2 regions of the Thermus sp. FJN-A genome follow, and region 1 is predicted to be linked to the other one. Evidence: riboswitches for the same ligand, from Rfam matches in the RefSeq annotation. Region 1 holds a riboswitch; the other holds the start of a gene.
What was found. A riboswitch is a leader RNA that binds a small molecule or an ion and turns the genes downstream of it on or off. The one in region 1 is predicted to bind thiamine pyrophosphate.
Positions count from the first base shown of each region.

Region 1 (6,978 bases):
CCCCTCCTCCTGGGGAAGCGCCTCCAGGAGGTGCGCCACCAGGACCCCGCCCGCTACCGCCACACGGAGAGGGCCCGGGGAAAGGCGGTGGAGGGCATCGCCCGGCGGGGCAAGTTTCTCCTCCTTGCCCTTTCCGGCGGCCTGGAGATGGTGGTCCACCTGGGCATGACCGGGGGGTTCCGCCTCCGGGAAACCCCCCACACCCGGGTGGCCTTCCTCTGGGACGGGGGGGCCCTCTTCCTCCACGACCCCCGGCGCTTCGGCCGGATCTGGGTGGTGGAGGAGGGGGACTACCGGGAGATCCCCCTCCTCCGGCGCCTGGGCCCCGAGCCCCTCTCCGAGGCCTTTTGCTTCCCCGCGTTCTGGGAGGGGCTTAGGGGAAGCAAAAAACCCCTCAAGGCCCTCCTCCTGGACCAGACCTTGGCCGCCGGGGTGGGCAACATCTACGCGGACGAGGCCCTCTTCCGCGCTGGGCTAAGCCCCTTCCGCCGGGGCCTGGAGGTGGAGGAGGCGGCGGCCAAGCGGCTCTATAGCGCCATCCGGGAGGTGCTCCTCGAGGCCTTGGCCCTGGGGGGAAGCACCCTCTCCGACCGCACCTACCAGCAGCCCGACGGCCTCCCCGGGGGGTACAAAGAGCGCCATGCGGTCTACGGCCGGGCGGGCCTGCCCTGCCCCCGGTGCGGCCACCCGGTGGCGCGGGGGGTGGTGGCGGGAAGGGGCACCCACTTTTGCCCCCGGTGCCAAACCTGAGCCCTTTTCCGGGGTCCTGGCGCAAGCCAGCATGGGGTGGTATTCAACCCCACCGCCCCCTGCCCCGGTCCAGGAGGTAGAAGAGGAGCCCGGAGAGGAGGGCGAGGGAGGCGGCCATGGCCAGGGCTTCCCGGAAGGGGACCTCCCCCGGCCTCCCCAGGCGCTCGTAGATGCCCAGGGTCAGGGTGGTCCACTCGGGGCGCCAGAGGACGAGGCTCGCCCCGAACTCCCCCAGGATGGCGGCCAGGGCTAGGGCCAGCCCCGACCGCAGGGCAGGCCACACCAAGGGGAGCTCCACGCGGAAAAAGGCCCTAAGGGGCGTGGCCCCCAGGACCCGGGCCGCTTGGATTAGGCTCGGGGAGAGGCTTTTCAGGGCGGGGAGGAGGGCCCGAGCCAAAAGGGGGTAGGCCAGGAGGGCGTAGGCGGTGAGGAGGAGGGGCAAGGAACCCCGCCAGGCGGGGTAGGCCAGGAGGTAGCCCAGGCCCACGGCCACCGGGCTCACCATGAGGGGGAAAAGCCCCAAAAGGTCCAGGAGGCGGCTTCCCCGGGCGGCCGTGGCGTAGGCCACGCCCAGGGGAAGGGCCAGGAGGAGGGCCAGGGCGGTAAAGCGGAGGCTATTCCAGAGGGCCAGGGAAAGGGGGGTGAAGTCCTCCGTGGCCCAGGCGGAGGCCAGGGCCGAGGGGTCGGCGCGGAGGAAGAGGGCCCAAAGGGGGGCGAACAGGAGGAGGAAAAAGGCGGCAAGCCCCGCGCTCCAGGCCCAGGAGGGGGCGGGGAGAAGCTCCCCAGGGGGGAGGGGGTAGGGCCGGAAGCGCAGGTACAGGAGGACCGCCAGGCCCAAGGTGGCCATCTGCAGGAGCATGAGGGCGCTGGCCTCGGGGAAGGCCAGGCGGTAGGCCAGGAGGGTGTAGACCTCCACCTCGAGGGTGGCGTACCGGGGCCCCCCCAGGAGGAGGGGCACCCCGAAGGCGGAGAAGGCGTAGAGGAAGACGAGAAGCCCCGCGGAGGCCAGGGCGGGGAGGAGGAGGGGAAGCCCCACCCGCAGGAGGGCCCGCCAGGGGGTAGCCCCCAGGACCCTGGCCGCCCGCACGGGGCCCTCCAGGCGCACCGCCACGGGAAGCAGGATCCTCAGGGCAAGCCCCAGGTTGTAAAAGACGGCGGCCAGGAGGAGGAGGGTCTTGGTGCCGTAGAGGTCCACCCCCAAAGCCCCCCTGGGGCCGAGGAGGGCCAAAAACCCCAGGGCCACCACCGGGGTGGGGAGGACGAAGGGCAGGAGGGAAAGGGCGAGCAGGGCCTCCCTCATGGGAAACCGCCTCCGGAAGAGGAAGGCCAGGGGGAGGGCCAAGAGGAGGGTGAGGAGGGCGGAAAGAAGGCCGTACTCCAGGCTCCACAGGTAGCGCCCCCAGTAGTAGGGGTTGGTCAGGGCCCTGGCCAACCCCTCCCCCACCCCCAGGGCCAGGATGCGCCCGAGGGGGTAGAAGAGGGCGAAGGCCAGGAAGAGGAGGACGGGAAACCCCGCGAGCCGGACCATACCACCCCATGCCGGCCTAAGCCGGCATGGGGGCCCCGGAGAAAGGGCCCCGTGGGACTTCCGGAGGCCACAGGGCAGATGAAGCCGGACAAAAGGGCATCACGCGGCCCCACTCACCGACGGCCCCGGCGCACCGCCTCGGGGCTTTGCCCCTGGAGGACCACCCTGGTCCACTCCTCAATCCAGCGCTCCCGGTTTTGCGCCATGGCCTTGGGGTCCAGGCGGACGCTCCCCAAGGGCTCGGGGGCGAAGCGGAAGACCTCGGGCAGCCTGGCGTCCCTCCTCGCCGGGTACATCCACATCTCCGTGGGCAGGTTCTCCTGTACGGGCCGGGAAAGGAACCAGTCCACCACCTTCTTGGCCCCCGCCAGGTTCTTGGTCCCCTTCAGAACGCCCACGAACTCCACCTGGAAGAAGGCCAGCTCCGGAAAGAGGTTGCCCGTGGGCGGCTCCTTGTACTTGCCCTCGGAGTAGTAGACCTCGGCGGCCGGGGAGGTGGTGTAGGAGACCACCAAGGGCCTGTCCCCCTTGTAGAGGGTGAAGTGGGTGTAGTAGGCCTCGCTCCACCCCTTGGCCACCCGTACCCCCCCGTCCCTGAGGGCCGCCCAGAAGTCCAGGTAGCCGTCCTCCCCGAAGCGGGCCACGGTGGCCATCAGGAAGGCGAGCCCGGGCGAGCTGGTGGCGGGGTTCTGCACCACCAGAAGCCTGGCGTACTCGGGCCGGGCCAGGTCCTGGGGGGCCTTGGGCAAGGGCCTCTCCTTGAAGAAGGCCCGATCGTAGTTCAGGCTCACCCAGCCGTAGTCCACGGGGAGGGCCCGGAAGGTGGGGTCCAGGAGCAGGGTGGCCTTGAGGTTCGGGATCTCCGGGCTCCGGTAGGGGAGGAGGATGTCGGCCTCCAGGGCCCGGGAGAGGAAGGTGTTGTCAAAGCCGTAGATCACGTCGGCGATGGGAGCCCCCTTGGTGAGGATGGCCCGGTTTAGGGTCTCCCCCGCATCCCCTCCCTTGAGAAAGCGGAGCTTCAGGCCCGTCTCCCGCTCAAACTGGGCGATGAGGTTCTTGTCCAGGGAAAAGCTGGAATGGGTGAGGACCGTGATCTCCTGGGCCAAGGCCAGGGCCAAGAGGACCGAGAAGGCAAGCGCGCGCACCATAAAACCCCTCCTTGTCACCGGGAGGGGCCTCCGTCACCTTCCCTACGCCGGCACTACCCGGATCAGGTTCCAAGGGTATCTCTCAGCCCCTTGTGGGGCACCCCCGGTGACCCCCCTATCCTAGCACAAACGCTTACACCCCCCTCACCCGCCGGGCCCTCCCACCGGGGTCCCCGTGCCGGCATTAGGCCTTGCCCTTCCAAGAGGGCAGGAGGGTCGCAAGAGCGGTCTCCAGGGCCCTGCCAAAGGCCTCCGGCTCGTCAATCCAGGGGAAGTGCCCGGCCCCTGGGACCACGTGGATGGGGGCCTTGAGGCGCTCGGCCACCTCCTCGGCGTAGGGGTAGCTGGTGCCGTCCTTCTCGCCCACCACCACCGCCACCGGCCTGCGGCCAGGGGAAAGGTAGGGGGTGTAGTCCAGGTGCCAAAGGCCGTTTTTCAGGAAGGCCAGGGCGGGGGTATCAGAGCCCAGGATGCCCGAACCCTCCGCCACCCACTCGTACTCCAGGCGCCCGTGGGGGGTGGGGAACATGAGGCGGTCAAAGAGGGCCTTGGGCTCGGCGCGCTCCAGGGCGGCCCTCAGGTTTTCCTCGGGGTCGGGAAGGGGCACCAGGCCCGCGGCCTCCGCCAGGCGGGCGGCCAGCCAGGGAAAGCTCACCCAGGGGGAGAGGAGGATGGCCCCCTCGGCCTCCGGGGCGCGGCGGAGAAGCTCCAGGGCCACCACCGCCCCGAAGCCGTGGGCCAGGAGGCCGAACCGCTCCACCCCCAAGGCCTCGGCCAGGCCCAGGGTGTCCTCCACCAAGGCGTCCACGGTGAAGAGCCTGGGGTCCTCCGGCAGCTCCAGGCTCCGCCCCGAGCCCCGCTGGTCAAAGTAGACCACCCGGAAGTCCTCCAGGTAGTCTTGCAGGCCCTCCCGGAGGGCGTAGGCGTTGCCCCCGGGCCCCCCGTGGAGGACGAAAAGGGCGGGAGCGCGCTCGTCCCCCACGTCCTCCACGTAAAGCTCCGCCTCCCCTACGGGGATGTAGCCGATTTCTTCCCGCATCCCCTATAGACTACCCCATCCTGGAGCGTGAAGGTCCAGACCCGCACGCCCCCCAGACCCCGCGCCTGCGCCTCCGCCTCCTCCGAGGCCCCGAAGACCTGCAAGAGCCACACCCCCTCCCCCTCCAGGAGCCACCAGGGGTGGGGGAGCCTCCTCCCCAGGGCCAGGAGGGCCTCCTTATCCTTCCCCTCCACGAAGAGCACCCTCATCCTGCCCCCCAGAGGCGGTGGTACAGGAGGATCTCCGCGCTCTCCTCCAAGGTGGTGAGGAGGCTGTAGGCCTCCAAGAGCGCCTCCTCAGGGCGTTCCTTGAGCCCCAGGGCGAAGGCCCCGTGGCCCCTCAGGAGGCAGGCCCGGTGCTCCTTTAGGGCCTCGGCCACGGCCAAGGCCGCCTCCTCCGTGGCGGAGACGGTCTTTGGGGCCAGCACCGGCACCTCCTTGAGGTAGTACTGGCCCTCGAGGTCCAAGGGCACGAGCCGGTTCAGGGAGAGGGAAAGGGCCACGGCCACCCGGGGGTGGGCGTGGACCAGGGCCCTGGCCCCCGTGCTGCGGTAGACCTCCCGGTGGATGACGCTCTCCACGCTGGCCTCTGGGGGGACGGGCCCCGAAAGGGGCACCTCCACCAGGTCCTCCGGGGTGAGGCGGGCCTTCTGCACGCCGCTTTTGGTGATGAGAAAGCCCTCCTTGGTGCGCACGGAGAAGTTCCCCGCGGTGGCGGAGATGAGCCTTTGCTGGAAGAGGTCCTCCCCCACCTGGCGGAAGGCGGTGTAGAGCCTGGCCTGCATGGGTCCATTATGGCCCATGGAAGGGGGCGGGGAGGCCTCCCCACCCCCTTAGCCGCGGCCGCGCCACCGGGCCCTTTTGCCTGGGCCCCCATGCGGGCCCAGGCCAGCCCGGGGTGGCCTTACGCCTGCTTCCCCGGCTGCTCCCGGCGCAGGGGCCGGCGCAGGGTGGGCTCCTTGGCCTCCACCGCCTCCTTTCTGGCCTCCTCTATGGCCTTCAAGGTCTTCTTGTCCACCACCTGGGTGAAGCGCACGAAGTCCGAGCCCGTGCCGGCGGGGATGAGGCGGCCCAGGATGACGTTCTCCTTGAGGCCGATGAGCTCGTCCTTCTTCCCGGCGATGGCCGCCTCGGTGAGCACGTGGGTGGTGTTCTGGAAGCTGGCCGCGGAGAGCCAGCTCTTGGTGGAGAGGGCGCTCTTGGTAACCCCCATGAGGAGGGGCCTCCAGGCCACGGGGGTCTTGCCCTCGGCGATGAGCCTTTCGTTCAGGGCTTCCACGTCCCACTTCTCCAGGACCTGGCCCTCCAGGAGGCGGCTTTCCCCGGGGTCGGTGACCTCCACGTACTTCAGCATCTGCCGCACCACGATCTCAATGTGCTTGTCGTGGAGCTTCACCCCCTGGGCCCGGTAGACCTTTTGGATCTCGTCCACCAGGTAGCGCTCCACCGCCTCCGGCCCCCGGGCCTCGAGGAGCTGGTGGGGGTCCACGGCCCCACGGGTCAAGGGCTGGCCCGCCTCCACGTAATCCCCGTCCTTCACCACCAAACGGGCCTCCTTGGGGAGCCTGTACTCCTTGGAGAAGCCCTCGGACTCCACAAAGACGGAGAGCTTGTCCTCCGACTCCTCAATGCGCACCACCCCGTCGATCTCGGAGATGACCGCCTTGGCCTTGGGACGCCGGGCCTCAAAGAGCTCAATCACGCGGGGCAGACCCTGGGTGATGTCGGTGCCCGTGGCCACCCCGCCCGTGTGGAAGGTGCGCATGGTGAGCTGGGTGCCGGGCTCCCCGATGGACTCCGCCGCCACCACCCCCACCGCCTCCCCGATGGACACGGGGCGGGCCATGGAGAGGTCGTAGCCGTAGCACTTCTGGCAGACCCCGTACCGGGTTTGGCAGGTGAGGGGGCTCCGGACGGGGACCTCCCGGATCTCCCCCGCCTCCGCCGCCTTGATGAGGAAGGCCACGTCCTCCAGGGTGAGGTAGCGGCCCTCCTCCAGCCGCTGCCCCAGCACCTCCACCTCCCGGGCCAGGACGCGGCCGTAGAGCCCGGACTCTATGTCCGAGCGCTTCCTGAGGCGCAAGGAGCGGGTCACCTCATCGGGCTGGAAGAGGGGCACGGAGATGAAGTTGGTGGTGCCGCAGTCCGCCTCCCGCACCACGATCTCGTGGGCCACGTCCACCAGCTTCCGCGTGAGGTAGCCGGAGTCGGCGGTGCGGAGGGCGGTGTCCGCCCCGCCCTTACGGGCCCCGTGGCTACTGATGAAGTACTCCAAGACGGTGAGACCCTCGCGGAAGGAGGAGCGCACGGGCACCTCGAAGGTCTCCCCCGAGGGCTTCTGCATGAGGCCGCGCATGCCACAGAGCTGGCGGATCTGCTGCGGGTTACCCCGGGCCCCGGACTGGGCCATCACGTAGAGGGGGTTGAAGGGGTAGTTCTCCTCAAAGTTCTTGAAGACCGCCTGGGTGATCTTCTCCGTGGTCTCCGTCCAGAGCTGGATCACCTGGTCGTAGC
Region 1 covers NZ_BAAHSC010000194.1:36,442-43,419, forward strand. The annotation lists gene mutM (DNA-formamidopyrimidine glycosylase) at 1-750, shown strand, start outside; gene ACYQ0J_RS09575 (ABC transporter permease) at 794-2,278, opposite strand; gene ACYQ0J_RS09580 (thiamine ABC transporter substrate-binding protein) at 2,392-3,426, opposite strand; TPP riboswitch at 3,448-3,541, opposite strand; gene ACYQ0J_RS09585 (alpha/beta fold hydrolase) at 3,611-4,465, opposite strand; gene ACYQ0J_RS09590 (hypothetical protein) at 4,435-4,674, opposite strand; gene ACYQ0J_RS09595 (fuculose-1-phosphate aldolase) at 4,671-5,249, opposite strand; gene rpoC (DNA-directed RNA polymerase subunit beta') at 5,369-6,978, opposite strand, start outside.

Region 2 (6,978 bases), on a different contig from region 1:
GGAGAGGTCCATGACGGTGTCCGCCCCGTATCGGATGGCCACCCTGGCCTTCTCCACCTCCTCCTCCACGTCCACGTAGTCGTAGGAGGTGCCCAGGTTGGCGTTCACCTTCACGGAAAGGCCCTCCCCGATCCCCTTGAAGTCGGTGAGGGTCACGTGGTTCGGGTTCCTGGGGATGACGATCCGGCCTGCCGCCACCCCTCCCCGCACGAACTCGGGGGAAACCCCTTCCTTCTCGGCCACGTAGGCCATCTCCTCGGTGATCTTCCCTTTCCTCGCCGCCTCAAGCTGCGTCATCCTTCCACCCCCAAAAGCTTTAAGAGCCTCTTTGCCGTCCAAGGGGCCAGGAGGACCCCGTTCCTCCCGTGCCCCACCGCCGCGTACACGCCTTCTTCCACCTCGCCCACGAAAAGCTCCCCCACAGGCCTATACCCCCAGACCACCCCCCTAAAGCGGGCCCCTTCCAGGGAGGGAAAGCGCTCGTGGGCGTAGTCCGCAAGCCACCTGAGGCCGAAGAGGTCCACCCCCTCCTCCCAGCCCTCCCTCTCTGTGGCCCCCACGTAGACCCCACCCTCCCGGGGCAGGAGGTACCCTTCTCCGGCGAAGAGGGGCCCGGGCGGGGCCTCGCCCTCTAGGAGCAACGCCTCCCCCTTAAGGGGCCTAACCCTTAGGCCAAACCGCTCCCCCCAGGCCCCCACACAGAGGAGGACGAAGCGGGCCTTAAGGACCCCTTCCCCCCAGTAGACCCTTCCCCCCTTCACCCCCTCCACCTCGGCCCTCAGGTACTCCCCGCCAAGGGCCTGGAAGACCCTGAGGAGGGCTTCGCGGAGGACCTGCGGGTGGACGTACCCCCCGGGAAAGGTGCGGGCACCCCTTCCCCCCCGCACCGGGTAGGACAAGGGCTCCTGGGCCCCCCAAACCTCCCCTTCTCCGTGGGAAAGGGCCACCACCTGGGTGCCGGAAAAGCCCGCCTCCACCTCCAGCCCCCGGGCCTTGAGCTCCTCCAGGAGGTCCGGGTAGTACTGCAGGCCGAAGAGGGCCGCCTCTAAAACCTCCCCAGAGAGCCCCTCGGGGTAAGGGGCGAGCATCCCCGCGCTCGCCCGGGTGGCAGCCCCCTCCTTCTCCGCATCCAGCAGGAGGACCGCCACCCCCCGCTTGGCGAGCTCGTAGGCGGCGAGGGCCCCGATGATCCCGGCCCCCACCACGGCCACGTCCGCCCTCATGGCCCTTCCTCACTCCTGGGGCCCCCGACCGGGCGCAAGCCCGGTCGGGGTAAAAGGCACCCCTTCCACCGGGCTCGAGGGGCTCGCCGTCTCCCTAGGCCGCATGGGCCCTGCCAGATAGGCCTTCCGCCCCGCCTCCACCGCAAGCCGGAAGGCCGCGGCCATGGCCGGGGGGTCTTTGGCCTCGGCGATGGCGGTGTTCACCAAGACCGCGTCCAGGCCGAGCTCCATCACCTCCGCCGCGTGGGAGGGGAGGCCAAGCCCCGCGTCCACCACCACAGGGGGCAAGGAGGCCTTCTCCCGGGCGAAGAGTTCCAAAAGGGCCCTCGTCCTCACCCCCCAGCCCGAGCCGATGGGGGCGGCAAGGGGCATGACCGTGGCCGTGCCCAGGGCGGCGAGCCTTTTGGCCAGGACCAGGTCCGGCCCCATGTAGGGGAGAACGAGGAAACCCTCCTGGATGAGAAGCTCCGCCGCCCTCAGGGTCTCCAGGGGGTCGGGGAGGAGGTAGGTGGGGTCGGGGATGACCTCCAGCTTCACCCACCGCTCCCCGGTGAGGAGGCGGCCCAGCCGGGCGAGGCGCACCGCCTCCTCGGCCGTTTTGGCCCCGGCGGTGTTGGGGAGAAGCCTAACCCCCTGCAAAGCCTCCAAAAGCCCCACGTGCCCCGGGGCCTTGAGCTCCACCCGCCTCACGGAAACCGTCACCACCTCGGCCCCCGCGGCGGCCAGGGCCTCCCGCATCACCCCGAAGTCCTTGTACTTCCCAGACCCCAGGATGAGGCGGCTTTTAAGCTCTATGGGACCCACCTTCCAGGTGTCCATCTAGCCTCCCTGCATCAGGGCCACCACCTCCACCACGTCCCCGTCCTTCAGGACCCGGTCCGGGGCCTCGAGGCCCGAGAAGGCCTCCTCGTTGAGGAGGATGGCGACCCTTTTAAGCTCCACGCCGAGCTCCTCTAAGACCTCCTTGAGGGTCCTTCCCTCCAAGGGCTTGGGCTCCCCGTTAAGCCACACCATAAAGCCTCTCCCGAAAATCCCTGGCCGCCTTCCCGGGGTCAGGGGCGTCCAGGATGGCCCGGACCACCACGATGCGCCTCGCCCCGGCCTCCAAAACCCGGTCCAGGTTGGCGAGGTCAATCCCCCCGATGGCGTACCAGGGCTTTTCCCCGAGGTTTTCCGCCGCCCAGCGCACGTAAGCGAGCCCCGCCGCGGGCCTGCCCGGCTTCGTGGGGGTCTCCCACACGGGGCCCACGGAGAGGTAGTCCACCCCCTCCTCTAGGGCCCGCAGAGCCTGCTCCGGGGCGTGGGTGGAGCGGCCCACCCTCCCCCCAAAGAAGCGCCGCGCCTCCAAGGGCGTGAGGTCGTTCTGCCCTAGGTGGACCCCGTCCGCCCCCAGGAGGGCGGCGAGGTCGGGGCGGTCGTTCAGGAAGAAGGGCACCCCGTAGCGCCGGGCGAGGGCGAGCATCCTTTCCCCGAGCGCCAGGGTGGGCCGCGCCTCCCAGTCCTTGGCCCGAAGCTGCAAGACCTCCACGCCGCCCGCCAAGGCCCTTTCCGTGCGCTCCAGGGTCTCCGCAAAGGACCAGCCGGGCCTTGGGGTCACCACCAAGTAGAGCCTTCCAAGCAACCTTTCACCCCCTTAAGGCCAGCGGGAAAGGCCCACGCGGCCCAAGGGGGTTGGGTTTTGGGGGGTTGGGGTCTTCCGCATAGGCTTCCCTCCGCCGGCATTACCCGGATCAGGTTCCAAGGGTTGCTGGGATGAACCCAGCTCTCAGCCCCTCCATTGGGGCACCCCTAGCCTGCCCCTCCACTATAGCACGCACCCACCCAGGAAAGGGAACACGGGCTACACTGGAGGAGAACCCATGCGCCCCTACCTAGCCCTAGCGAGCCTCCTCTGGAGCCTCCACCTGGGCGTGGTGGTCGTGGCCGCCCTGGGCCTTCCCGCCCCCAGCCTCGGCCTCGCCCGGAAGGCCCGGGACCAGGGTGCCTCATACCCTTGACTTTCATAGGCTCAATGGTATACCATCCCCTCCAACCCCCGGTCCCCGGGGGTCGGAGGTGAGGGATGGCAGAGCCTGTGGACAGGGCAAGCGGCACGCCCCTGGACCCGGCGGCGGAGGCGGAGATCCGGTACCTGGAGGCCATGATCGCCCGCCTCGAGGCCGGGGAGGAAGACCCCGAGGACTTCCGGGTCTACCGCCTCAAGAACGGCATCTACGGCATCCGGGGACGCCCCGAGCACCACATGATCCGCATCAAGCTCCCCGTGGGGCGGATCACCCCGGAAGGCCTTAGGGTCCTGGCGGATGTGGCCGAGCGCTATGCGGAAAACCGCCTGGCCCACGTGACCACCCGCCAGGCGGTCCAGCTCCACCACGTCCACCGCCGGGACGTGCCCAAGGTCCTAAGGGCGGTGAACGCCGTGGGCCTCACCACCCGGGAGGCCTGCGGCCACTCCATCCGGGCCATCACCTGCTGCCCCTACGCCGGGGTCTCCCCCGAGGAGCCCTTTGACGTCACCCCCTACGCCGAGAGGGCCTACCGTTACTTCCTCCGCCACCCCGTGGGGCAGAACCTCCCCCGCAAGTTCAAGGTGGCCTTTGAGGGGTGCGCCACGGACCACGCCCGCACCCCCATCCACGACATCGGGGTGGTGGCGGCCCTGGAAGGGGGGAAGCGGGGCTTCCGCATCTACGTGGGGGGGGGCCTGGGGGCCGCCCCCATGAGCGCCGAGCTCTTGGAGCCCTTCACCCCCGAGGAGGACCTCCTCCCCACCATGCTGGCCATCATCCGCCTCTTTGACCGCTACGGGAACCGCAAGGTCCTGACCCAGGCGCGGCTCAAGTTCCTGGTGAAGAAGTGGGGCATCGCCGCCTTCCGGGAGGCGGTGCGGGAGGAAAGGCGCATCGTGAAGCTCACCGCCACCGGGGAGGACCTAAGGGCCTGGGCCCCTCCCCAAGAACCCGAACCCCCGAGGCTTCCCAACCCGCCCCAAAAGCCCTTCTCCTTCGCCCCGGGGTTTGACGCCTGGCGGCGCACCAACCTCTTCAAGCAGAAGCAGGAGGGCTTCTACACCGCCATCGTCCGCCTCCCCTTGGGGGACATCACCCCGGAGGGGCTTAGGGCCCTGGCGGAGATCGCCGAGACCTACGCCGCCGAGGTCCGGAGCGCCATCAGCCAGAACCTCCTCCTCCGCTTCGTCCCCGAGGAGGCGTTAGGGGGGCTTTACGAGGCCCTTTTAGAGGCGGGGCTCGCCTGGCCCGAGGCCCACACCCTCCTGGACATCACCCGCTGCCCGGGGGCCGACACCTGCAACCTGGCCATCACCCGCTCCCGGGGGCTCGCCCAGGCCCTGGAGGCCCACCTCGCCGGCCTCCCCCTGGCCCAGGACCCCGGGGTGAAGGCCATCAGCCTCAAGATCTCCGGCTGCCCCAACTCCTGCGGCCAGCACCACATCGCCGACATCGGCTTCTACGGCTCAAGCCGCAAGGTAGGGGAAAGGGAGGTGCCCCACTACGTCCTCCTCCTGGGCGGGCGCACCCGGGAGGGGGAGGCTCGCTTCGGCCAGGTGGTGGGCAGGATCCCCGCCCGCCGGGTCCCCGAGGCGGTGGAGAGGATCCTGAAGCGCTACGAGGCAGAGCGGCAAAACGGGGAAAGCTTCCAGGCCTACCTGGACCGGGTGGGGGCGGCCTCCTTCAAGCCCCTCCTCCAGGACCTCCAGGAGGTCCCCCCTTACGAGGAAGCTCCCGAGTTCTACCAGGACCTGGGGGCCGAAGGGGAGGCCTTCAGCGTGCAGCTTGGGCGCGGGGAGTGCGCCGTTTAGGGAGGAGGCCATGCGCCTCGCCTACGCCGGCCTAAGGCGCAAAGAGGAGTTTAAGGCCCTGGCGGAAAAGCTCGGCTTCACCCCCCTCCTCTTCCCCGTCCAGGCCACGGAAAAGGTCCCCGTCCCCGAGTACCGGGACCACCTGCGGGCGCTTGCCCAAGGGGTGGACCTCTTTGTGGCTACCACCGGGGTGGGGGTAAAAGACCTCCTCGAGGCGGGAAAGGCCCTGGGCCTAGACCTTAGAAAGCCCTTGGAAGGGGCCTTCCGCTTGGCCCGAGGCGCCAAGGCCGCCCGCACCCTAAGGGAGCTCGGCCTTCCCCCCCACGCCGTGGGGGACGGCACCTCCAAAAGCCTCCTCCCCCTCCTTCCCCAAGGCGGGGGCAAAGCCGCCCTCCAGCTTTACGGCAAGCCCCTTCCCCTTCTGGAAAACGCCCTGGCGGAAAGGGGCTACCGGGTCCTCCCCCTCATGCCCTACCGCCACCTCCCGGACCTCGAGGGGGTCCGCCGCCTCGAGGTGGCCGTCCTTGCAGGGGAGGTGGACGCCCTCGCCTTCGTGGCCGCCATCCAGGTGGAGTTCCTCTTTGAGGGGGCGAAGGACCCTCTGGCCCTCAGGGAGGCCCTCTCCACCCGGGTCAAGGCCCTGGCCGTGGGCCGGGTCACCGCCGACGCCTTAAGGGAGTGGGGGGTTAAGCCCTTCTACGTGGACGAGACCGAGCGCCTGGGCAGCATGCTCCAGGGCTTCAAGCAGGCCCTGCAAAAGGAGGTGGCATGGCCTACTTCCCCCTGATGCTGGACCTGAGGGGCCGCTCTGTCCTCCTCATCGGCGGGGGACCCGAGACCTCCATGAAGCTTATGGCTCTCCTCGAGGCGGAGGCCCAAGTCACCGTCCTCGCCGAGGAGAACCGGTTCGGGCTGGAGGGCCTCGCGGCCCAAGGGAGGATCCGCTGGATCCCCCGGGGCTACCGGGAGGGAGACCTAGAGGGCTTCTTCCTGGTCATAAGCCACCCCGAGGACAAGGCCATCCACCCCAAGGTCAAGGAGGAGGCGGAAAGGAAGCGGGTCTTCCTCGTGGCCGTGGACGACCCCCAGAACGCCAGCGCCATCCTCCCCGCCGTCCTTAGGCGCGGGGAGCTTTTGGTGGCTCTTTCCACCTCGGGGGCCGCCCCCGCCCTCGCTGTAAGGCTCAAGGAGCGCCTGGCGGGGCTTTTCCCCGAAGCCTACGGGGAGCTCGTGGCCTTCCTAAGGACCTTGAGGCCCAGGATCGCCCAAATCCCGAGCTTTGAGGAAAGGAAGCGCCTCTGGTACCGGATCGTGGACCAGGCCCTGGAGGCACTGGACCTGGACCCCAAGGAGGGCCTCCCCAAAGCGGTGGCCAAGGCCGAGGAGGCCCTAAAGGAGGTGGAAGCGTGGACAAGGTAAAGGCGGCGAAGGACCTCATACGGGAAGCCCTCGCCCAAAGCAAAGCCCCCTGCTTCACGTGCAGCTTCCAGGCGGAGGACGTGGTGGTCCTCCACCTGCTCCTAGGGGAAAAGCCCGACCTCCCCGTCCTCTTCCTGGACACGGGCTATCACTTCCCTGAGGTCTACGCCTACCGGGACGAGATGCAAAAGAGGCTCGGCTTCCGCCTGGTGAACCTCACCCCAAGCCTCTCCCGGGAGGAGCAGGAGAGGCTTTACGGAAAGCTCTACGAAACCGACCCCGGCCGGTGCTGCGAGATCCGCAAGGTAAAGCCCCTCTTCGCCGCGCTGGAGGCCCACGACACCTGGTTCACGGGGCTCAGGCGGGAACAGTCCCCCACCCGGAGGGACCTTAAGTCCATCGAGGAAGCCCGCCTCCCCTCGGGCCACCGCCTGAAGAAGGTAAACCCCCTTTACGACTGGACATTTAAGGAGGTCTTCGCCTACCTGGCCGTGCAGGACCTCCCCTACCTTCCCC
Region 2 covers NZ_BAAHSC010000169.1:70,790-77,767, reverse strand. The annotation lists gene thiC (phosphomethylpyrimidine synthase ThiC) at 1-297, opposite strand, end outside; gene ACYQ0J_RS04690 (NAD(P)/FAD-dependent oxidoreductase) at 294-1,223, opposite strand; gene ACYQ0J_RS04685 (thiazole synthase) at 1,233-2,042, opposite strand; gene thiS (sulfur carrier protein ThiS) at 2,043-2,237, opposite strand; gene thiE (thiamine phosphate synthase) at 2,224-2,844, opposite strand; TPP riboswitch at 2,914-3,023, opposite strand; gene ACYQ0J_RS04670 (hypothetical protein) at 3,083-3,220, shown strand; gene ACYQ0J_RS04665 (nitrite/sulfite reductase) at 3,286-5,043, shown strand; gene ACYQ0J_RS04660 (uroporphyrinogen-III synthase) at 5,054-5,830, shown strand; gene ACYQ0J_RS04655 (precorrin-2 dehydrogenase/sirohydrochlorin ferrochelatase family protein) at 5,812-6,462, shown strand; gene ACYQ0J_RS04650 (phosphoadenylyl-sulfate reductase) at 6,450-6,978, shown strand, end outside.
Region 2: another riboswitch for thiamine pyrophosphate. It lies ahead of thiE (thiamine phosphate synthase); the one in region 1 lies ahead of ACYQ0J_RS09580 (thiamine ABC transporter substrate-binding protein).